One region of the Pseudomonas sp. KH_021 genome, then DNA from elsewhere that is predicted to be linked to it. Evidence: predicted binding sites of a transcription regulator. Region 1 holds the regulator's gene; each other region holds the start of a gene.
What was found. Region 1 encodes sigma-54, which starts transcription at its own class of promoters, with help from an activator protein. Its sites were predicted from a motif close to ANTGGCATNNANNTTGCTNT; they were not measured.
Positions count from the first base shown of each region.

Region 1 (7,615 bases):
AGCGCCTGCGAAGTGGCAGTGTCGCTGGAACAGGGCCTGTCCACCAGCGTACGCCAGCGCGAAGTCGAAACCGTTGAGTTCAACCGCGACCAGGGTTTCGGCATCACCCTTTATGTTGGGCAGCGCAAAGGCTCGGCCAGCACCTCGGCCAGCGGCCCTGAGGCCATTCGTGAAACCGTGGCGGCTGCCCTGGCAATCGCCAAGCACACCTCCGAGGACGAATGCTCGGGCCTCGCCGACAAAGCGTTGATGGCTCGCGATCTGCACGATTTCGATCTATATCACGCCTGGGACATCACCCCCGAGCAAGCCATCGAGAAAGCCTTGATCTGCGAGGCGGCGGCTTTTGACGCCGATTCGCGCATCAAGAACGCCGATGGCACCACGCTCAATACCCACCAAGGCTGCCGTGTGTACGGCAACAGCCACGGCTTTATCGGTGGTTATGCCTCGACTCGCCACAGCCTCAGCTGCGTGATGATTGCCGAAGGCGATGGCCAGATGCAGCGCGACTACTGGTACGACGTTAACCGCGAGGGCAAGTTGCTGGCTGCTCCCGAGATCATCGGGAAGCGTGCCGCAGAGCGTGCGGCTGCCCGCCTGGGTGCACGGCCGGTGCCGACCTGTGAAGTGCCGGTGCTGTTTTCGGCAGAACTGGCGGGCGGCTTGTTCGGCAGCTTCTTGTCGGCCATTTCCGGCGGCAACCTGTACCGCAAGTCTTCCTTCCTGGAAGGTACCATGGGTCAGCGCCTGTTCCCCGAGTGGCTGACCCTGGACGAGCGTCCTCACCTGCCGCGTGCCTTGGGCAGCGCATCCTTCGACGGAGACGGGCTGGCGACCTACGCCAAACCGTTCGTCGAAAATGGCCACTTGGTCTCCTATGTGCTGGGGACTTACTCAGGTCGCAAGCTGGGCCTGCCCAGTACCGCCAACTCCGGTGGCGTGCATAACCTGTTCGTGACTCACGGGGATGAAGACCAGGTAGCGCTGTTGCGCCGTATGGGCCGTGGGCTGCTGGTCACCGAACTGATGGGGCAGGGGCTGAACATGGTCACTGGCGATTATTCGCGTGGCGCGTCGGGTTTCTGGGTCGAAAACGGCGAGATTCAGTTTGCAGTCCAGGAAGTGACGATTGCCGGGAATATGAAAGACATGTTCAAGCAAATAGTCGCGATTGGCAGTGATCTTGAAACCCGCAGCAATATTCACACTGGGTCGATCCTGATCGAAAAAATGACCGTGGCCGGTAGCTAAAACGCTTCGCGGTGGTCCGGGATACCGGCAAGCCTACTCCCACATTCAATCAAAAGCCTTGACCTTGTGGGAGTTGGCTCTGCCAGCGAATGAGACCCTCAAAGCCCCATTGAGGGCTTGGATGGGTGGAGCCGGGTGGGGGCTTATCCGCTGTGTGATGTGGCTTTGCAGGGTATTTCTGTGGTGGGCCTATTCGCTGGCAGAGCCAGCTCCCACAAAAGCCAGCGCACCTCCCTTAAAGCCCGACCACCGTGTCGGGCTTTTTGCTGTCCGTCGCACACAGATGTTGTAATGATTCTATTTATTATTTAGTAATTAATACCATTACCTAGGTGGTCAGCTGTTGGCCGACAAGGCGATCGCCACCTTCAAGGTCAACGAAGCCAAGCTCAAGGAAGCGTTGGCGCGCAACCCGATTCTGGTGACGGCCCTGAACCCGATCATCGGCTACCAGAAGGCTGCCGAAATAGCCAAGACTGCCTACAAGGAAGGGCGCCCGATCATCGATGTGGCGCTGGAGCACACCGACCTGGATCGTCAGCAGCTTGAAGTGCTGCTGGCCCCGGAAAAACTCACTGCGGGCGGCGTGTAATCACGCGTGATGCCGCCCTGGCCAGCCTTGGCTTGTGCATCGGGTTTTGTTTGATGATGGTGATGGATACGGCGTTGGCTTGAGGCCGTCATCGCGGGTAAACCCGGCTCCTACACCGACCCTTGTAGGAGCGCGGCTTGCCGGAACGCCGGACCGCAGCGATGGCTGCACCGCGGTGTGTCAGGCAGACGGTGTAGTTTATCGGGGGGGGGGCTGTCACTCGCCTTCATCAAAGTAGTTGTTGATCAACTTCACCAGCGCATCCAGCGCTTCCTGTTCGTTGTCGCCTTCCGTTTTCAGGTGAACATGGGTGCCCTTGCCGGCAGCCAGCATCATGACGGCCATGATGCTCTTGCCGTCGACCATGGTCTCGGGTGTGCGCCCGACTCGGACCTGGCAGCGGTGCTGGCCAGCGACGCCGACGAACTTGGCTGCCGCGCGAGCGTGCAAGCCAAGCTTGTTGATAATGGTGATTTCAAGAGCGGGCATCGCGGGGAGGGTCCTTTCAGCTGAGGTCGCGGTGGCGAACCTGAACATTCTTGAGGGATTGCTGCAGGACTTGGCCCAGGCGCTCGGTCAGATAAACGGAGCGATGGTGTCCGCCTGTGCAGCCAATGGCGATCGTGACGTAGGCACGGTTACTGGCGGCAAAGCGCGGCAGCCACTTGAGCAGATAGCTGGAGATGTCCTGGAACATTTCCTCGACATCGGGCTGGGCAGCGAGATAGTCGACCACGGGTTGTTCAAGCCCTGAATGATCGCGCAGTTCCGGCTTCCAGTAGGGGTTGGGCAAGCAGCGCACATCAAACACCAAGTCGGCATCGACTGGCATGCCGCGCTTGAAGCCGAACGATTCGACCAAAAACGCCGTACCCGCCTCGGGTTTGTCCAGCAGGCGCAACTTGATGGTGTCACGCAGTTGGTAGAGGTTGAGGTTGGTGGTGTTGATCTTGAGGTCGGCAAGGTCTGCGATCGGGCCCAGCAGATCGCTCTCGACACGGATGGCTTCTGCCAGCGAGCGCGAGGGATTGGTCAGTGGATGGCGCCGACGTGTCTCGGAGAAACGCTTGAGCAGGGTTTCTTCATCGGCATCCAGGTACAACACGTCGCAATGGATGTGCCGGCCACGTGCTTCATCGAGCAGTTCGGGAAAGCGCGTCAAGTGGCTGGGCAAGTTGCGCGCATCAATGGAAACGGCAACCTTGGGTTGCAGCAACTCGGTATTGATCAGCGCATTCTCGGCCAATTGCGGCAGCAGGCCTGCCGGCAAGTTGTCGATGCAGTAGAAGCCGTTATCCTCCAGTACATCGAGTGCAGTACTTTTACCTGAGCCGGATCGGCCGCTGACGATGATCAAACGCATGATTAGTGACCGCTCTGTTCATCCAGGACGACTTGATACAGGGCTTCGTTGCTGCTCGCGGTACGCAGGCGATCACGAACGTCCTTGCGATCAAGCATGCTGGCTATCTGGCGCAGCAGCTCCAGGTGAGCATCGGTGGCAGCCTCCGGGACCAGCAGAACGAACAGCAGGTCTACCGGTGCGCCGTCGATGGCGTCGAAATCTATGGGTGCATCAAGGTGAAGCAGGGCGCTGATGGGGCCGTCGCACCCCTTTAGCCGGCAGTGAGGAATGGCAATGCCATTGCCGAAACCGGTAGAGCCCAGTTTTTCACGGGCAATCAGGCTTTCGAACACAAGTTGCATATCCAGCTGGGGTACTTCCCGGTGGATCAGATTTGCAATTTGTTCGAGTACACGCTTTTTACTGCCGCCCGGCACGTTCACAAGAGAACGGCCGGCGGTCAGGATAGTTTCAAGTCGGATCATGTGAGGGGGGTGTCAGCGAGCAGCCTGGCCATTCAGGAGGCTCTGCTGTTTTTCCTTGTGTTTTTTCAGTTGGCGATCGAGCTTGTCGGTAAGGGAGTCAATAGCGGCATACATGTCTTCATGCTCGGCATTGGCAACAACCTCATTGCCGGGAATCTGCAGGGTAGCCTCGATCTTCTGCTGCAACTTTTCGACCTTGAGGATGATCTGCACATTGGTAATCTTGTCGAAGTGACGCTCCAGTCGATCGAGTTTTTCCCCGATGTAGGTGCGCAATGGCTCGGTGACTTCTACATGTTGTCCACTGATGTTGACTTGCATACAGCTTCTCCTATGTTGCCAGTGCATAAAGAGGCAAGCCCACGGGCTTGCCACTGAAACGCTGTGGCTCATCTCAAGGCCGTTACATCAATCGCTTGCGTTCGCTCGACGGTGCAATGCCGAGGGACTCGCGGTACTTGGCGACGGTGCGACGGGCTACCTGGATGCCCTGTGCCTCCAGTAAACCAGCGATCTTGCTGTCACTCAATGGCTTTTTCTGATTTTCCGCGGCAACCAGTTTTTTGATGATCGCGCGGATGGCTGTAGACGAGCATTCACCGCCTTCAGAGGTGCTGACGTGGCTTGAGAAAAAATACTTCAGCTCGTAGATACCGCGCGGGGTATGCATGTATTTCTGGGTGGTAACCCGCGAAATAGTTGACTCATGCATGCCTACTGCCTCGGCGATATCGTGCAGCACCAAAGGCTTCATGGCTTCGTCGCCGTGGTCCAGGAAGCCGCGCTGGTGCTCGACGATCTGGGTGGCAACTTTCATCAGCGTTTCGTTGCGGCTTTGCAGGCTCTTGATGAACCAGCGGGCTTCCTGCAGTTGATTGCGCATGAAGGTGTTGTCGGCGCTGGTGTCGGCGCGACGAACGAAGCCTGCGTATTGCGGATTGACGCGCAAACGCGGCACTGATTCCTGGTTCAGCTCCACCAGCCAGCGCTCGCTGTCCTTGCGCACGATCACGTCTGGCACCACGTACTCGGGTTCGGACGACTCGATCTGTGAACCGGGGCGCGGGTTGAGGCTCTGCACCAGCTCGATCACCTGGCGCAGTTCGTCTTCCTTGATTTTCATGCGGCGCATCAGCTGGCTGTAGTCACGGCTGCCGAGCACGTCGATGAAATCGGTAACCAGACGCTTGGCTTCCGTTAGCCAAGGCGTCTTGGGCGGCAGTTGGCGCAGTTGCAACAACAGGCACTCGCCCAGGTTGCGGGCGGCGATGCCGGCGGGCTCGAATTGTTGCACGCGGTGCAGGACGGCTTCGATCTCGTCCAGTTCGATGTCCAGCTCCGGGTCGAACGACTCGCAGATTTCCTCGAGGGTTTCGTCCAGGTAGCCCTGGCTGTTGATGCAGTCGATCAAGGTGACGGCAATCAGGCGGTCGGTGTCGGACATCGGCGCCAGGTTCAACTGCCAGAGCAGGTGGCTCTGCAGGCTTTCGCCGGCGGACGTGCGGGTGGTGAAGTCCCACTCGTCATCGTCGTTGCTGGGCAGGCTGCTGGCGCTGGTCTGGTAGATGTCTTCCCAGGCCGTATCGACCGGCAATTCGTTGGGGATGCGTTCGTTCCACTCGCCTTCTTCAAGGTTCTCCACGGTCGGTGCGTTTTCCTGGTAGCTGGGCTCCTGGAGGTCCGACGGGGTTTTCTGTTCGATGTTATCGGCCAGTGGGTCACTGTTGTCGAAGTCGTCGCCTTCTTCCTGGCGTTCGAGCATCGGGTTCGATTCCAGTGCTTCCTGGATTTCCTGTTGGAGGTCCAGGGTCGACAGCTGGAGCAAACGGATGGCCTGTTGCAACTGAGGTGTCATCGTCAGTTGCTGGCCCATTCTTAGGACGAGCGATGGTTTCATGGCAGGGGCTTTACACCTTATTTGCCGGCGCACATGCGCCATCCACTACAGGGCGCCGGAGCGCCAAACATAAGCAAGTTATATGCCTGAATCTGAAGTGTTTGCCTAGAGCACCGTAACAATTTAGTGACAGTCAAGCGCTCCAGGCAACTCGCCAAACACCTCGAAATTACAGGCGGAACTCGTGGCCGAGGTAAACCTCTTTCACCAGTTCGTTGGCCAGGATGGCGTCCGAGTCGCCCTCGGCGATCAGTTGGCCATCATTGACGATGTAAGCGGTTTCGCAAATATCCAGGGTTTCACGAACATTGTGGTCGGTGATCAGAACGCCGATGCCCTTGGCTTTCAAGTGATGGATGATCTGCTTGATATCACCTACGGAGATCGGGTCGACACCGGCAAAAGGTTCGTCGAGCAGGATGAACTTGGGCGCGGTTGCCAGTGCGCGGGCGATTTCGACCCGGCGCCGCTCGCCACCCGACAGGCTCATCCCCAGGTTGTCGCGGATATGGCTGATGTGGAACTCCTGCAGCAGGCTTTCCAGCTCCTTGACCCGGCCGGCCTTGTCCAGCTCCTTGCGGGTTTCCAGGATGGCCATGATGTTGTCGGCCACCGACAGCTTGCGAAAGATCGAGGCTTCCTGCGGCAGGTAGCCGATACCGGCACGGGCGCGACCGTGCATGGGTTGGTGGCTGACGTCGATGTCATCAATCAGCACGCGGCCCTGGTCAGCCTGCACCAGCCCTACGATCATGTAGAAACAGGTGGTCTTGCCAGCGCCATTGGGGCCCAGCAGGCCGACGATCTGACCGCTGTCGATGGACAGGCTGACGTCGCGCACGACCTGGCGGCTTTTGTAGCTTTTGGCCAAGTGTTGGGCTTTCAGAGTCGCCATTACGGGGCCTTTTGCTCGTCGGTTTTCTTTTTCGGCTGGATGACCATGTCGATGCGTGGGCGTGGTGTTTTCACACCGCCTCCAGCGCGGCCAGCGGTTGCCACCTGAGTGGCGGTGTCGTAGACGATCTTCTCGCCTTCGGTGGTGTTGCCCTGGTTGATCACCTTGGCCTGGTCGATCAACACGATACGGTCTTGCGTGGAGTGATACTGGATGGTCACAGCATAGGCCTTGACCTTTTCCGGGTCGGTGGCTTTTTGCTGTTGCTCGAAGTACGCCAGGCTACCGATGGCGGTCACCACATCGACATCGCCAGCGGGGGTGCGGGTCAGAGTGACGGTGTTGCCGGTGATCTTCATCGAACCTTGAGTGATGATGACATCACCTTTGTACGTGGCAATGCCTTGCTTGTCATCGAGCTGCGCGTCATCAGCCTGAATACGGATAGGCTGGTCGCGGTCGGTCGGCAGAGCCCAGGCGCTCACGCTTCCCAGTGCTGCGCCCACGCTGAGCAAGAAAGGAAGGGTTTTAACGAGCCTCATACTGTCCTCTTACGTTGGACAGCAGGTTGATCCTGCTGTCGTTCAAATACGCTTTCATGCCTGTGGCCGTGGTCACGCCGCCAGCGCCCTCGATTCTAACGGCTTGCTCGGTTTGCGCATATTCCTTCTGCGGGAATACCGTGATGCGCGAGGAAGTGATGAGCGTGGCGCGGTTTTTCTGGTCGGTGCGGGCGATGCGCACGGAGTCGATCAGCTCGACCTCGGTGCCGTCGGGGTTGACCTCGCCGCGCTCGCTCTGCACATGCCAGGGGTAGGCGGTACCGCGATACATCTGCAGGTCGGGTTTGGTCAGCAGGGTGACCTCGCTGGCCATGACATGCTCCACCTTGTCGGCGGTCATTTCATATTGCAGCTTGCCATCGGGCAGGAACTGCACGCTGCGCGCATTGAGGGCGTAGTAGTCGATGGCGTTCTCGTCGACGGTCACGACCGGTTTATTGTCGAGAAAGCTTTGCGGGCTGATGTTCCAGTAGCCGACGGCTGCCAGCAGCGCGGCAGCGACACAGAACAGCGCAATATTGCGGGCTTTTTTAATGAACATGAATCGCTCTACAGATAATGGGCGTGAGCCGCTTCAAGGTTGC
Region 1 covers NZ_CM174477.1:867,676-875,290, forward strand. The annotation lists gene pmbA (metalloprotease PmbA) at 1-1,254, shown strand, start outside; partial or broken gene aspA (aspartate ammonia-lyase) at 1,592-1,846, shown strand; gene AC3IX4_RS04120 (HPr family phosphocarrier protein) at 2,063-2,335, opposite strand; gene rapZ (RNase adapter RapZ) at 2,352-3,209, opposite strand; gene ptsN (PTS IIA-like nitrogen regulatory protein PtsN) at 3,212-3,676, opposite strand; gene hpf (ribosome hibernation-promoting factor, HPF/YfiA family) at 3,689-3,997, opposite strand; gene AC3IX4_RS04140 (RNA polymerase factor sigma-54) at 4,080-5,573, opposite strand; gene lptB (LPS export ABC transporter ATP-binding protein) at 5,743-6,468, opposite strand; gene lptA (lipopolysaccharide transport periplasmic protein LptA) at 6,468-7,010, opposite strand; gene lptC (LPS export ABC transporter periplasmic protein LptC) at 6,997-7,572, opposite strand; gene AC3IX4_RS04160 (KdsC family phosphatase) at 7,581-7,615, opposite strand, start outside.

Region 2 (7,615 bases), 1.0 Mb from region 1:
CAAGCGCATCGCGCTCTTTGTTTTTAGCTTCTACGCTGGGTAGGTCGTCGACCGAGACCGCAGCCTTGGCCTTGCCCTTGGCCGTCGGGGCAGGTACATCACTGCCATCATCTTCCGCGACATCTTCAGCGGCAGCTTCAAGACCTTCTTCGGTGTCGTCCTCGTCACCTACTTCCAGGTCGTCGTTTTCCAGATCGTCGTCGCTCATGTTCAACCTCATGACTTTCGAAAAGCAGATTAGTTATAGCCCAGCCACGCCTTCTTATAGAAGATCGCCAGGGAAAATTCAAAATCCGCTGCCAGGCAGCGGCTCAAGCACCCTCGCCGTACAAGGTGACGAGGACCTTGCGAACACCGCCATGATCGCGATGTTCGCCCAAATAGACACCTTGCCAGCTACCTAACGCCAATCGCCCTGCCGTTACCGGCAGGCTCAATTGACAGCCTAGCAAACTGGCCTTGAAGTGTGCGGGCAGGTCATCTTCACCTTCGTCGTTGTGTTCGTAACCGGTCGATCCTTGTGGGACCAGCCGGTTGAAAAACCGTTCGAAGTCACGACGCACCGCCGGATCGGCGTTCTCGTTGATGGTCAGCGACGCCGAAGTATGTTGCAACCACAAATGCAGCAAGCCAATGCGACAGCCACGCAACTGTGGCAGGCCGGCAAGCAATTCGTCGGTTACCAGATGAAAGCCCCGGGGCCGAGCCCGCAGGGTGATCAGGGTCTGTTGCCACATACCGTTCTCCACACCTTCGGCGCGCATTCTAGCGCGCTATGGAAAAAAGCAAAGACCTATTAAACACTCCGTGTTGTAAGTCTTTGACCTACCTTCGCGGCGCGTGGCGACTGGCCCGAAATCGTCGATGAAAAATCGTTTGCGCCTGTACGAACTGACAAAACGCAGACAAAAAAATGCCCGGCGAACCGGGCATAGATTACTGACAAATCAGCAGCAGATCTCAATTGTAGCCGCTGCCGACAGGCTGCGATCGACCGCACAGCGGGCGCAGGATGTTAAAACCGCATAGGCGCCCCTGACGGGCCGCATCGCAGCCTTCGGCAGCGGCTACAGGGTTTGTCAGCAATCTATGCCCGGCGAACCGGGCCATTTTTTGCGGCGACGGCTTACAGGTTGTAGCCACGCTCGTTGTGTTGCGCCAGATCGAGGCCGACGGATTCTTCTTCTTCGTTGACCCGCAGGCCCATGACCGCATCCAGCACCTTGAGGATGATGTAGGTCACGATTGCGGTGTAGATCACGGTGAAACCGACGCCTTTGCACTGAATCCAGACTTGGGCTGCGATATCTTCAACCGTGCCGAAGCCGCCGAGTGCCGGAGCTGCGAATACGCCGGTCAGGATCGCGCCGACAATACCGCCGATCCCATGCACACCGAAGGCATCCAGGGAGTCGTCGTAGCCCATCTTGCGCTTGAGGCTGGTTGCGCAGAAGTAGCAGACCACACCGGACACCAGGCCAATCACCAGGGCCCCCATCGGGCCGACGGTGCCAGCTGCCGGCGTAATGGCAACCAGGCCTGCCACCACGCCCGAAGCGATACCCAGGGCGCTTGGCTTACCGTGGGTGATCCACTCGGCGAACATCCAGCCCAGGGCTGCAGCCGCGGTGGCAATCTGAGTCACCAGCATGGCCATGCCAGCGGTGCCGTTGGCGGCAGCGGCCGAGCCTGCGTTGAAGCCGAACCAGCCGATCCACAGCATGGCCGCGCCCATCAGGGTGTAACCCAGGTTGTGCGGGGCCATTGGGGTGGTCGGGAAGCCTTTGCGCTTGCCCAGCACCAGGCACGCCACCAGGCCTGCGATACCGGCATTGATATGCACCACGGTACCGCCAGCGAAGTCCAGCACGCCCCAGTCCCACATCAGGCCGCCGTTACCGCTCCAGACCATGTGAGCAATAGGGGCGTAGACCAGGGTGAACCAGATGGCCATGAAAATCAGCATCGCGGAGAACTTCATCCGCTCGGCGAAGGCACCGACGATCAGCGCCGGAGTGATGATCGCGAAGGTCATCTGGAAGGTAATGAACACGGCTTCCGGGAACAGCGCGGTGGCTGACGTCAAGCTGGCAGGCGTTACACCGGCGAGAAAAGCCTTGGAGAAACCACCAATGAACGAGTTGACGTTAACGACGCCCTGTTCCATGCCCGTGGTGTCGAAAGCGATGCTGTAGCCGTAGATAACCCACAGCACACTGATCAAGCCTGTGATCGCAAAGCACTGCATCATCACCGACAGAATGTTCTTGGAGCGCACCATGCCGCCGTAGAACAGGGCAAGGCCGGGGATGGTCATGAACAGCACCAACGCCGTCGAGGTCAACATCCAGGCGGTGTCGCCGGAGTTGAGTACAGGGGCTGCCGCCTCTTCTGCCATGGCCATGCCAGGCATTATGAGGGACAAAAGGGCTCCTAGCCCTGCGAAACGACGCAGAGTCATGTTGTTATCTCCTGGGGCGTTGGGTTTGGGGCTACTTTTTAGATCGCGTCGGTATCGGTTTCGCCGGTACGGATGCGGATGGCCTGTTCCAGATTGACCACGAAAATCTTGCCGTCACCGATCTTGCCGGTGTTGGCCGCCTTGGTGATCGCTTCGATGACCCGATCCAGATCCTTGTCATCGATAGCGACGTCGATCTTCACCTTGGGCAGAAAATCGACCACGTATTCCGCACCACGATACAGCTCGGTGTGTCCCTTCTGCCGACCGAAGCCTTTGACTTCAGTGACGGTAATGCCCTGTACGCCGATTTCAGACAGCGACTCGCGCACGTCGTCCAACTTGAACGGCTTGATGATGGCAGTGACTAGCTTCATGAAACTCTCTCCCGAATTGGTGGACTTGCCCCAGGAAAACAAACCCGTCTCAAGTCTAAGCGCAAGTGTCTGGCTTTGTAACGCTCCGTCGGCCTCACATCCCCCGACCAACACCAGAAACCCCATGACAAACACTTCTCGCGGCGCCAATGCACTGCTTCATCACAGTGACTGCATCAGTGCATGAGTTATGTTCGTATAAGCAGAAACCTTGCCAGCTCCAGCAAACGCTTGAATTTCAGCAGCTTGCTAACAAAATGCCACCTATGCCTGTAATCGGGGCACGCTTGACGCACAATTACGGTGCACACCGCCCGTTAGCAGTGCTCAAAAAACGTGCAGCCTTGCAGTGCTCCAGACACCGGTATTGCGCGTGATACACTCGTCCCCATTCTGTTTTCTGGACAACCCCACCATGCTCGCCCCCAAAGCCTTTCTCGATGCCCTGAGCGATCAAGCCTCGCGTCTGTTCAGCAGCGACACCTCCCAGCCTCGCAACGAACTGGAAAGCCAGTTCAAGGCCCTTTTGCAGAGCGGCTTCAGCAAGCTGGAGCTGGTCAGCCGTGAAGAGTTCGACAGCCAGATGGTTGTCCTGGCCCGCACCCGCGCCCGCCTTGAGAGCCTGGAAGCCAAGGTCGCGGAAATGGAAAGCCGCTTGAACGCAACGGCCGAGTAAGGCCAGGCGGTATTATCTGGACGGCGCTACCGGCGCCTTCCTACACTGCCTTGGCAGACATGGGCGAAAAGGCAGGTAGGGATGAACCGCAATGAGCTGCGCAAGGCTGACATCAATCTGATGGTGGTCTTTGAAACACTGATGCAGGAACGCAACGTCACCCGGGCCGCAGAAAAGCTGTTTCTAGGCCAGCCCACCATCAGTGCCGCACTCAATCGCCTGCGTAATATGTTCAATGACCCCTTGTTCATTCGCGTCGGCCACCGCATGGAACCGACGGCGCGCGCCGAAGAACTCATCCGCCATCTTTCCCCGGCACTGGACGCCATGTCCGTCGCCCTGAGCCTGACCCACGACTTCAACCCCGCCGAAAGCACCATGACCTTCCGCATCGGCCTGTCCGATGATGTGGAATTCGGCCTGCTGCCGCCGACCCTGCGCGCCTTGCGCCAGGAAGCCCCGCACGTGGTCTTCGTGGTCCAGCATGTGGATTACTGGCGCATCCCCGACCTGCTCGCCAGCGGCGACATTACCGTGGGCATCACCCAGACCCGCGGCCTGCCAGCCAACGCCAAGCGCAAACTGCTGCGACGCATCCATCCGCGCGTGCTGCGAGCCGATGCATCCGATACGCCCCTGACCCTGGACGAGTTCTGCGCCCGCCCGCATGTGCAGGTGTCACACACCGCCAACACCAGCGGCGTGGTCGACGAATGGCTGCAAGAGATCGGCCGCAAGCGCCACGTGGTGTTGTCTGTCCCGCAATTCAGCTCCCTGCCTGCATTGCTCGCGGGTACCGACCTGCTCGCCGGCCTACCGGACTACGCCGCCGATGCCATGGCGACCACGGGCTTGGTGTTTGCCGAGCCGCTGCCGTTCGATACGCCCACGCTCGACCTGTCGATGGTGTGGTTGAGCATTCTGGATACCGACCCTGCGGAGCGGTGGTTGCGGTCGCGGTTGGAAGCACATATGAGTGATCGCAAACGCTAACCCTGTAGGAGCCGACCTTGGTCGCGATAGCATCACCGCGGTTCCGCTCTAGTATCGCGGTGAGCCCATCGCGACCAAGGTCGGCTCCTACATTAGGTAATTGCCGGCCCGAAACAAGCAGTCGCACATACCCCCTCCCTCATCTTCACATCCGCTCTATCGTTACCCAGCCGCAGGAAGCGGCTCACGGTCACTCATGGAGCGAACATGTCCCTTGCCATCGTCCACAGCCGCGCCCAGGTTGGCGTGGGGGCCCCGGCGGTCACCGTCGAAGCGCATTTGGCCAACGGCCTGCCTTCGCTGACGCTGGTCGGCTTGCCCGAGACCACGGTCAAGGAGAGCAAGGACCGGGTCCGCAGCGCCATTCTCAACTCCCGGCTTGAGTTTCCCGCCCGGCGTATCACCCTCAATCTGGCCCCGGCTGATTTGCCCAAGGACGGCGGTCGTTTCGATCTGGCCATTGCCTTGGGCATTCTTGCCGCCAATGGGCAAATGCCGATAGCGGCGCTGAATGATGTGGAATGCCTGGGCGAACTGGCGCTTTCCGGGGCGCTCAGGCCCGTACAAGGTGTGCTGCCCGCTGCACTGGCCGCACGCGAAGCCGGCCGCAGCCTGATCGTGCCGAAAGCCAATGCCGAGGAAGCATGCCTGGCCTCTGGCCTGAAAGTGTATGCGGTGGATCACTTGCTGGAGCTGGTCGCGCATTTCAATGCTCAACCTGAGCTCAGCCCTTACAAGGCCAACGGTCTGCTGCTGATCAGCAAGCCTTACCCTGACTTGAGCGAGGTCCAGGGCCAACTGGCCGCCAAACGCGCCTTGCTGGTGGCAGCGGCGGGCGCCCATAACTTGCTGTTCAGCGGCCCACCCGGTACTGGCAAGACTTTGCTCGCCAGCCGCCTGCCCGGCCTGCTGCCACCACTGGATGAATATGAAGCGCTGGAAGTAGCAGCGATTCATTCAGTGGCCAGCCACGTGCCGCTCGACAGCTGGCCACAGCGTCCCTTTCGCCATCCTCACCATTCGGCATCCGGCGCGGCGCTTGTCGGCGGTGGCAGCCGACCACAACCGGGTGAAATCACCCTGGCTCATCATGGCGTACTGTTTCTGGATGAGCTTCCCGAATTTGATCGCAAGGTACTGGAGGTACTGCGCGAACCCCTCGAATCCGGCGAGATCGTGATTGCCAGGGCGCGGGACAAGGTTCGCTTTCCCGCCCGCTTCCAATTGGTAGCCGCGATGAACCCCTGCCCTTGCGGCTATCTGGGCGATTCCACCGGCCGTTGTCGTTGCGGCAGCGACCAGATCCAACGTTATCGCAACAAACTCTCCGGCCCCCTGCTCGACCGCATTGATCTGCACCTGACCGTCGCCCGTGAGGCCACAGCCCTTAGCCCGCCTCGCGCAGCCGAAGAAACCAGTGCCGATGCGGCAGCGCTGGTCGCCCAAGCACGCTGCACACAGCTCCAGCGCCAAGGCTGCGCCAATGCCTTTCTCGACTTACCCGGCCTGCGCACCCATTGCCGGCTTGACCCAGAAGATGAGAAGTGGCTGGAAACAGCCTGTGAACGGCTGACCCTTTCACTGCGTTCAGCCCACCGGTTGTTGAAGGTCGCGCGCACCCTGGCCGACCTTGAGCATTGTGAATCCATAGCGCGGGGGCATCTGGCCGAAGCATTGCAATACCGCCCTAACAGCCCGCAATAGGCCGTCCGAAACGCTATTCTCCAATGAATACAAGGCCTTCGTGGCCTTACAAACAACCCGTATTACATATATACGTGGTACGTACCACAGTACTAAATCGATACGGAGACTGCATGCTCACCCTTATTCAAGACCATCCTCTGGCGATTGGTGCGGGCCTGCTGGCTCTGGATTTGTTGATCTGGCGCGCTTTAACGGACAGCCAGAAACCGCTGCGGATTTTTACCCGCCTACTCGCCTTCCTGCTGTTCAGCTGGGTATTGATCAGCGCAGGCATGAGCCCGCTGCAACCGGCGCCTTGGGTCGAAGATGTATCGCGCAACTTGCTAGCGACGGTGCTGGAGATTTTCTGGTGGCTGTTTGCGGCGCGAACACTGACGGTGGTGCTGGGACTGATGCTGATTTCCCGTGCCGGGCACACTGGGCGGCTGCTTCAGGATGTGATGGGCGCGGTGATTTTCCTGATCGCCATCGTGGCCGCCGCAGCCTATGTGATGCAGCTGCCGGTAAAGGGTTTGCTGGCGACTTCCGGGGCGATGGCGATCATCGTCGGCCTGGCACTGCAGAGCACTTTGAGCGACGTGTTTTCCGGGATTGTGCTGAACACCACCAAGCCCTATCAAATCGATGACGTTATCTCCATCGATGGCACCGAGGGCAAGGTGACCGATATCGATTGGCGCGCCACCCGCCTCTTGACCAACAACGGCAGCATGGCCGTTATCCCCAACTCGGTGGCCGCCAAGGCCAAGATCCTCAATTTCAGTCGGCCGAGCAATATCCACGGCGTATCGATCAGCGTGGTAGTGCCGTCCCAGGTCCGACCGCGCAAGGTACTCGATGCGCTGGAAAAAACCTTGCAGGGCACCAGCGCCCTGCTGTCTGTGCCCGCCCCCAGGGCCAGTATCAAATCCACGTCACTTGAATCCACCGAGTATGAGGCCACCGGTTTCGTCGCCAGCATGGATCAGAAAGGCAGCGTGCGTAATCACCTGTTTGACCTCGCCCACCGGCACCTGGAAGCCAGTGGCGTGGCCTGGAGTGCCGACCTTGCGGCTCGCCCCTGGACCCGTCAGCGCGGCCTTCTGGAAGACGTAAAAATCTTTCGCTCCCTCAGCAACGAGGAAAAGGATCAGCTCGCCCAGAACATGACGCCCATCGAGTACCCGGCCAACCAGGTCATTCTCGGCGTCGGTGAGTCCGCCGAATACCTGCTGGTGATTGGTACTGGCGTGGTGTCCGCTTCGATTCAAAAGGGTACTGAATTAGTGGAAGCCGGGCGCATGGGCCCTGGGGAGATTCTCGGCTCCGAAAATTTTGTCGAAGGCGAAACGTCGAGCGCCGAATTCAAAACGCTAACCAGTTGCGTGCTGTTCCGTGTCGACAAAGAAGTCGTGCGCAGTT
Region 2 covers NZ_CM174477.1:6,096,132-6,103,746, forward strand. The annotation lists gene sutA (transcriptional regulator SutA) at 1-208, opposite strand, end outside; gene AC3IX4_RS28100 (secondary thiamine-phosphate synthase enzyme YjbQ) at 312-737, opposite strand; gene AC3IX4_RS28105 (ammonium transporter) at 1,127-2,461, opposite strand; gene glnK (P-II family nitrogen regulator) at 2,500-2,838, opposite strand; gene AC3IX4_RS28115 (accessory factor UbiK family protein) at 3,254-3,514, shown strand; gene AC3IX4_RS28120 (LysR family transcriptional regulator) at 3,596-4,507, shown strand; gene AC3IX4_RS28125 (YifB family Mg chelatase-like AAA ATPase) at 4,715-6,211, shown strand; gene AC3IX4_RS28130 (mechanosensitive ion channel domain-containing protein) at 6,325-7,615, shown strand, end outside.
Region 2: glnK (P-II family nitrogen regulator) is a predicted target of sigma-54. The motif match lies at 3,038-3,057, and genes of this name have one in related genera.

Region 3 (7,615 bases), 560 kb from region 1:
CTTGCGCCAGGCTCTTGCCCATGTTCAGGCCGATGCCGTACGAGGCTTTTTGCGCCGGGGTCTTGAGCTCTACGCTGGTCTGCGAATCGCAACCCGCCAGAACCAGGCTAACCAGGGCAACCGCCGCCGCCAACCGATGCTGTTTCATGCTATTTCCTTGTTCATGCGCCTAAAGGGCAATCGAGTAAAGCCGCGAGCTTATCAGGCCGCCACGACCAATGGCTACCGGCATGAGAGCCACAAAACACAGATAAGTTCATGCCTGCAAAGCCCTTTTGGTCGGTAAACCAGTCAACGATAGCTCAAGTTTCTCAAATAAGGGGGTAACGACCTTCACGATACTGCCCCGCGACCTCGCGCACTGCCTCGCACAGCCACTGGGCCGGCAGGGTCAATGGCAGCGCGGCGTTGCTGCAAATGCCGACCGACCCACCGGGTTCGCGCACGCCCAGGTTCAGCTCGCTCAACTCGCCCCGAGTGATGTCCACATACACCGCGTCCCGAGGGGCGACCCACAGGGCATCGCTGCTCAGGACATAGCGGCGGCTGAGGGCCGGGGATAATGTTTCCAGACGTTGCTCGGAAGGGGTGATGGCGCACTGCACGAACAGGCTGTCGGCGTGCTTGCGAATGGTCGTGCCTGCCAGAGGCAGCACCAACGGGTAACGGTTGACCTGGCTGCGGTCGACCGGCTCGCGCGCCAGCAGTGGATGGCCGGGGCGTACCACCAGGGCCATGGACTCGCTGTACAGGTGCTCGAAGGTCAAACCCTGGATCTGCGGGCTGTCGGTCATGCGGCCGATCACCAGGTCCAGTTCGCCCACATGCAATTGCGCCAGCAGGTGCGCGCTGGGGCCGGTGACCACGCTGACCACCAGCGCATCATGGCGCTGATGCAGGTGGCGCAGCACTTCTGGCATCAACAGGCTCTCGACCGTGGACAACACCCCGACCTTGACCTGCGGCGCTTCGTGCTCCTCGCCGCGCAAGGTACTGACCCCATCACGCAGGGCCTGTACGCAAGGGCCGGCGTAACGCATAAAGCGAATACCGGCCGGGGTGAGTTGCACGCCATTTTTGTTGCGTTCGAACAACCGGGTCTCGAGCAGCGCTTCAAGCTCCTTGAGGGTCTTGGAGATCGCCGGCTGGCTGATCGCAACGGCGTCGGCAGCCTTGGCGAAACTGCCCTGGCGGGCAATTTCGAGAAAGCACAGCAGGTGGCGGAATTTAATGCGGGAGTCGAGGTTCATGGGGCAAGGGTAAGGCAAACCCCCCTTCTGAGCCATCCCTGGCCCACCCCTCTGTAGGAGCGACGGGGGCGCCTAGCCCTTGGTCGCGATGGCAGCACCGCGATCATGAAGAGGGACCGCGGTGATGCCATCGCGACCAAGGTCTGCTCCTACGAGGATCAGGCGGCGATTTCGACGGTGTCGCCGTTCAGGCGTACTGGCCATACGCGCAGGTGCTGCGCGGGGGTTTCGACACAGATGCCATCGGCCAATCGGTAATGCTGCTTGTACAAAGGCGCGGCGACCACCAATTCGCCTTTGAGGCTGCCGACAATCCCGCGCCCGATCACGTTGGCTCCCGATTCCGGGTCGCGATTGTCGATGGCGTGCAGCTCTTGCCCCTGGGCGCCAGGCAGGTAGAACAGCGCCACCTGCGCGCCTTCATGCCAAACCACCACCCCCGACTGGGCCACCAGGTCCTGGCGGCGGCACAGTGGCTGCCAGGCTTGAGCTTGTTGTACACGTACCGCGTTGTTTGACGGGGCCATCAGACCACCTCCTGGGCTACGGGGATCAAGTTGAGTTGTGCATGGGTAATCGGGCGACGCTGGCCACGCTCCTTGACGAAGTGGATATCCGGGTCAGGGCGTTGGTCGTTGACGAAGGTGCGAAAGCGCTTGAGCTTCTCTGGGTCTTGCAGGGCGTTGGCCCATTCACATTCGTAGCGATCGACCACCTGCTGCATCTGCGCCTCCAGCTCCGCGGCCAGGCCCAGGCTGTCGTCGATGATGACCGCCTTGAGGTAGTCCAGCCCGCCTTCCAGGCTTTCGCGCCAGACCGAGGTGCGCTGCAGTTTGTCGGCGGTGCGGATGTAGAACATCAGGAAGCGGTCGATGTAGCGGATCAGGGTTTCGTCATCCAGGTCGGTGGCAAACAGCTCCGCATGACGCGGGCGCATGCCGCCGTTGCCACAGACGTACAGGTTCCAGCCGTTCTCGGTGGCGATCACGCCCACGTCCTTGCTCTGGGCTTCGGCGCATTCACGGGTGCAGCCCGACACCGCGAACTTGAGCTTGTGCGGCGAACGCAGGCCCTTGTAGCGGTCTTCGATGTCCAGCGCCATCTTCACGCTGTCTTGCACGCCGTAGCGGCACCAGGTACTGCCCACACAGGATTTCACCGTGCGGGTCGACTTGCCGTAGGCGTGCCCGGTTTCGAAACCCGCCTCGATCAGTTCACCCCAGATCAGCGGCAGTTCATGCAGCTGGGCACCGAACAGGTCGATGCGCTGGCCGCCGGTGATCTTGGTGTACAGGTCGTATTTCTGCGCCACCTGGCCAATCACGATCAGCTTTTCAGGGGTGATTTCACCGCCCGGAATCCGTGGCACCACCGAGTAGGTGCCGTTCTTCTGCATGTTGGCCATGAAGGTGTCGTTGGTGTCCTGCAGTGGCACCAGGGAGGCGTCCATGATCGGCTGGTTCCAGCACGAGGCGAGGATATTGCCTACCGTCGGCTTGCAGATGTCGCAGCCCACCTGCCCGCGGCCGTGCTTGGCGAGCATTTCGTCAAAACTGGCGATGCCTTCGACACGGGCCACGGCATACAGCTCCTGGCGGGTGTAGGCGAAATGTTCGCACAGGCTCTTGTCGACTTCGACGCCACGGGCGATCAGTTCGTGTTCGAACACCGACTTGAGCAACGCCGCACAACCGCCGCAGCCAGTGCAGGCCTTGGTTTGTGCCTTCAGGCTCGGCAGGTCGCTGCAACCGTTGTCGATGGCCGAGCAGATCGAGCCCTTGGTCACGTTGTGGCAGGAGCAGATCGTCGCGGTGTCTGGCAGGGCATCGGCGCCCAACGCCGGGGCGCCGTCGGACAACGGCAGAATCAGGCTGGCAGGGTCGGCCGGCAAGGCAATGCCGTTCTGGGCGTACTGCAGGAGGGTGTCGTAGTAGCTGTTATCGCCCACCAGCACCGCCCCCAGGACGCGCTTGCCGCTGGCGTCCACCACCAACCGGCGATAGGCCGCGTTGGCTTCGTCGATAAAGCGGTAGCTGCGCGAGCCCGGCGTGGCACCGTGGGCATCGCCGATGGAGCCGACGTCTACGCCCAGCAGCTTGAGTTTGGTGGACATGTCGGCGCCCGTGAAGGTCGCCCCGCCCTCGCCCATCAAGTGGGCGGCGACATTGCGCGCCATGGTGTAGCCCGGCGCGACCAGGCCGAACACGCTGCCACTCCAGGACGCGCACTCGCCGATGGCGTAAATGCGCGCATCGCAGGTCTGGCAGTGCTCGTCGATCACCACCCCACCGCGCGGCGCGATCTCCAGGCCGCTGCTGCGCCCCAGCGCATCCTGCGGACGGATGCCGGCGGAGAACACGATCAGGTCGGTCTCCAGAAATTCGCCGCCGTCGAAATTCATCCGGTAGGCATAGTCCTCACCGGCAACGATGGCCTGGGTGGCACGCGACAAATGCACGCCCACGCCCAGCGCTTCGATCTGCGCTTTCAAGGCGGCGCCGCCGTCGCCGTCGAGCTGCACGGGCATCAGGCGCGGGGCAAATTCGACCACATGCGCCTCCAGGCCCAGCGACTTGAGCGCGTTGGCCGCCTCAAGCCCGAGCAGGCCACCGCCCACCACCACGCCACGACGGGCCGAGGTTGCGGCGGTGCGAATGCCGTCCAGGTCATCGAGGGTGCGGTACACCAGTTTGGCGTTGCCTTCGCTGCCTGGAATCGGCGGCACAAATGGATAGGAGCCGGTGGCCAGGATCAGTTGGTCATAATCAAACCGGCCATTGGCGGTGACCACTTGGCGACGCTCGCGGTCGATCTCTAGCACCGCGCAGTCCAGGTGCAGCTTGACGCCGTGGCGGGCATACAGCTGGGCATCGCCCAGGGCCAGGGCTTCTGCATCGCTGCCGCTGAAGTACTCCGACAGATGCACCCGGTCGTAGGCGCGCTGGCGCTCTTCGCCAAACACATGCACGTCATAACGGGCCAGGGCTCCGCGCTCGATCAATTGCTCGACACAGTGGTGGCCGACCATCCCGTTGCCGACGATGATCAAAGTTTCACGGTGCGCGATCGTCACTATCGAATTCATACAAGCTTCCTCATCCAGCCAATCACGGGTGGCCAAAACAAAAAAAAGCGCCTGGAGCCGAAGCTCCAGGCGCCTTTGCCTGGTGTCTGTTTATGTGTGTCCTGAATGTGATCGCCGTTGACCACCGTGGACAGGTGTTACTGGGTTAAAAGCAGGTTATGTGCCAACCCCCGACTTCACTGCCAAAACTCTGTAACCGCTACCAAAACCCTGTAGCCGCTGCCGCTGTAGCCGCTGCCGATAGGCTGCGATCGACCGCACAGCGGGCGCAGGATCTTGATATCCCCATTGGCGCCCCTGACGGGCCGCATCGCAGCCTATCGGCAGCGGCTACAGCGGCAGCGGCTACAGGCCTACAATTGGTGCGCGGCGCTTGCCTGCGCACCGGCTTAGTACACGTCGCGCAGGTAGCGCTTGTCGCGACTCATGCCGGCCACGTACGCCTCGGCGTTGTCGAGGCTCATGCCGCCATGCTGTTGCACCACGTGCTTAAGCGCGTGATCGACATCCTTGGCCATGCGCCCTGCATCCCCGCACACGTAAAAATGCCCGCCCTCCTCCAGCCAACGCCAGAGCTGCGCGCCGTGTTCGATCATGCGGTGCTGCACGTAGATTTTGTCTGCCTGGTCGCGCGAGAACGCGGTGTCCAGGCGCAAGTGGCCCTCGCGCTCCCAGGCGGTCAGTTCATCGCGGTAGTAGAAGTCGCTGGCAGCGTGTTGCTCACCGAACAGCAGCCAGTTCTTGCCACTGGCACCCGTTGCCCGGCGCTCCTGCAAAAAGGCCCGAAACGGCGCCACGCCCGTGCCGGGGCCGACCATGATCATCGGCGCCTGGCTGTCCTTGGGCACACGAAAATGCTGTGATGCCTGAGTGAAAATCGGCACGTGGGTTTGCAGGGCGCGGTCGGCCAGGAAGCTCGAGCACACGCCCTGGCGTGGCCGTTCGTTGCAGCGGTAGCGCACGGTCGAAAGGGTCAAATGGACTTGATCCGGGGTGACCTTGGGGCTGGAGCTGATCGAATACAGCCGCGGCTGCATCGGTTTGAGCAGCGCCAGCAGTTCATCGGCCGCCAACTGCAGCGGGAACTGTTGCAGCAGGTCGATCAATTGCCGGCCCCAGAGCCAATCCTTGAGCTCGGCCTTGCGGGCCGGCTCCAGCAGGCGCTTGAGCGGCGGATGGCGTTGGGCGAACAGGTTGAGCCAATCCGGGGTGATGCGTGCGATTTCCAGGTGTTGGTGCAGCGCCAGCGCCAACGGCATGTCGGGCTTGCCCTTGAGGCAGACAGATTGCTCGCCGTCCAGTTGCAGGGCGGTCAATAACTCATCGACCAGCGCCGTGCAGTTGCTTGGCCATACCCCCAATGCATCGCCGGCCTGGTAGCTGAAGCCGGTGTCGGTCAGGTCGAAAACGATTTGCCGGGTTTCTTTCTGCGCCCCCGGTATGTTCAGCAGGCGATTGTCGAGCAACCGTGCTGGTAAGGGGTTCTGCTTGCTGTAATGCAGTGCTTCGGGCGCCTCGTCGAGGGTGGTGATAGGCACTGCCACGGCTTGAGTAGCGCCGGCCATGGCGGCGCAAACCTGCACCAGCCACTGCTCGGCGGGTGCTTGATAGTCTGGCTCGCAATCGACCCGTGCCTGCAGGCGCTGCCCGCCCAACGCGGTCAGGTGCTCGTCCAGGCGGCGACCAAAACCGCAGAACTGATCGTAGTTGGAGTCACCCAAGGCCAGCACCGAGTAACGCAGGCCCGCGCATTTCCCAGGCTCCAGCGCCTGCAGTTGCGCCCACAGGCCGGCCCCGCAATCGGGTGCATCGCCGTCGCCGAAGGTGCTGGCAATCAACAACACGCTGGCAGCGCTGCACAGCTGCTGCGCGCTGACGTCGTCCATGCAATTGAGCAGCACCTCATGGCCGTCTTGGCGCAAACGCTCGGCGCAGACCTGCGCAAACTGTTCGGCATTGCCGGTCTGCGAGGCCCAGAGCACCCGATGAACCGACGCAGGCGCGGCCAACGCAACTTGTGATTCGGCTGCTGGCGCTCGGGCAAACAGGCCGGCCAACAGCCCCTCCACCAGCAAGCGGCTGGAAGGTGCCATGGGCGCCGCGGCGGGCAAGGTCGGCACGCCACCGTCCAGGCGACTGGCCTCCGAGCGCAGGCCCAATAGATAGCCTTGCATATACAGCCGCTCGTTGTCGGCCAGGCTCACTTCAAAGCGGCTGTCCAGGCCCAGTACACGGGCCAGAGTATCGATCGACATGCTGTCGGGCTCCTGAGATTCACGAATCGGTGCGGCGGCTGCGCTGTCGATTTGCAGGGCGGGAATGCGCGCAGCACTCACTCGGCTCAATTCAACCGCGCAGATCTTGAATGCCGGCTGTAGCGAGATGGGGTCCACGGCATCGCTGGTCAGCGCATTCACCGCCAGGTCTTCGCCAAATACGTCGCTCCAGTGAAACGGCGCAAAGCAGTTGCCGACCATCACCCGATCGCTGATGCGTGCCGGTAACACAGCCCGGCCCCGACGGGAGCGCAGTTGCACCTGATCGTGCTCGCTGATGCCCAAGCGCGCGGCGTCGTCCGGGTGGACTTCAACAAAGGGGCCGGGGTTGAGCTTGTTCAGCGTCGCCACCTTGCCGGTCTTGGTCAGGGTGTGCCACTGGTGCTGCAGGCGGCCGGTGTTGAACACCCAAGGGAACTCGTCATCGGGCATTTCCGCGGCGGGCAGGTGCGGGCGGGCGAAAAAACGCGCCTTGCCGTTGGCGGTGGCAAAGGCAATGGCCGGGCGGTTGCCCTCGGCGTCCCGCTTTACCGTTTGGCTGACGCCGTCATTGAGGTAGCGAACCGGGCTGCGGTCATCTGCCCGGCCCGGCTCGCACGGCCACTGGCGCGGCGCTTCGCGCAGGCTGGAATAGCTGATGCCGCGAATGTCGTAGCCGGTGGTCGGGTTCCAGGCGCGACGGATTTCATCGAACACCGCCTCGGCGTCAGCGTAGGTAAACGCATCGGCAAAACCCATTTCACACGCGATGCGGGCGATGATCTGCCAGTCCGCCAGACTGTCGCCCGGTGCGTCGACGGCCTTGGCCATCAGGGTCAGGTTGCGCTCTGAGTTGATCATCACCCCCTCGGCTTCGGACCACAGCGCGGCGGGCAGGAGGATGTCAGCGTAGCGATTGGTTTCGGTGTCGAGGAAGGCGTCCTGGGTGATCACCAGTTCCGCCGCCTGCAAGGCTTCGATGACCGGTTGGCGGTTGGAAACGCTGGCCACAGGGTTAGTGCAGA
Region 3 covers NZ_CM174477.1:1,430,260-1,437,874, reverse strand. The annotation lists gene bamJ (BamJ family beta-barrel-assembly machinery protein) at 1-148, opposite strand, end outside; gene pcaQ (pca operon transcription factor PcaQ) at 312-1,250, opposite strand; gene nirD (nitrite reductase small subunit NirD) at 1,409-1,777, opposite strand; gene nirB (nitrite reductase large subunit NirB) at 1,777-4,335, opposite strand; gene AC3IX4_RS06745 (bifunctional nitrate reductase/sulfite reductase flavoprotein subunit alpha) at 4,725-7,615, opposite strand, start outside.
Region 3: nirB (nitrite reductase large subunit NirB) is a predicted target of sigma-54. The motif match lies at 4,484-4,503, and genes of this name have one in related genera.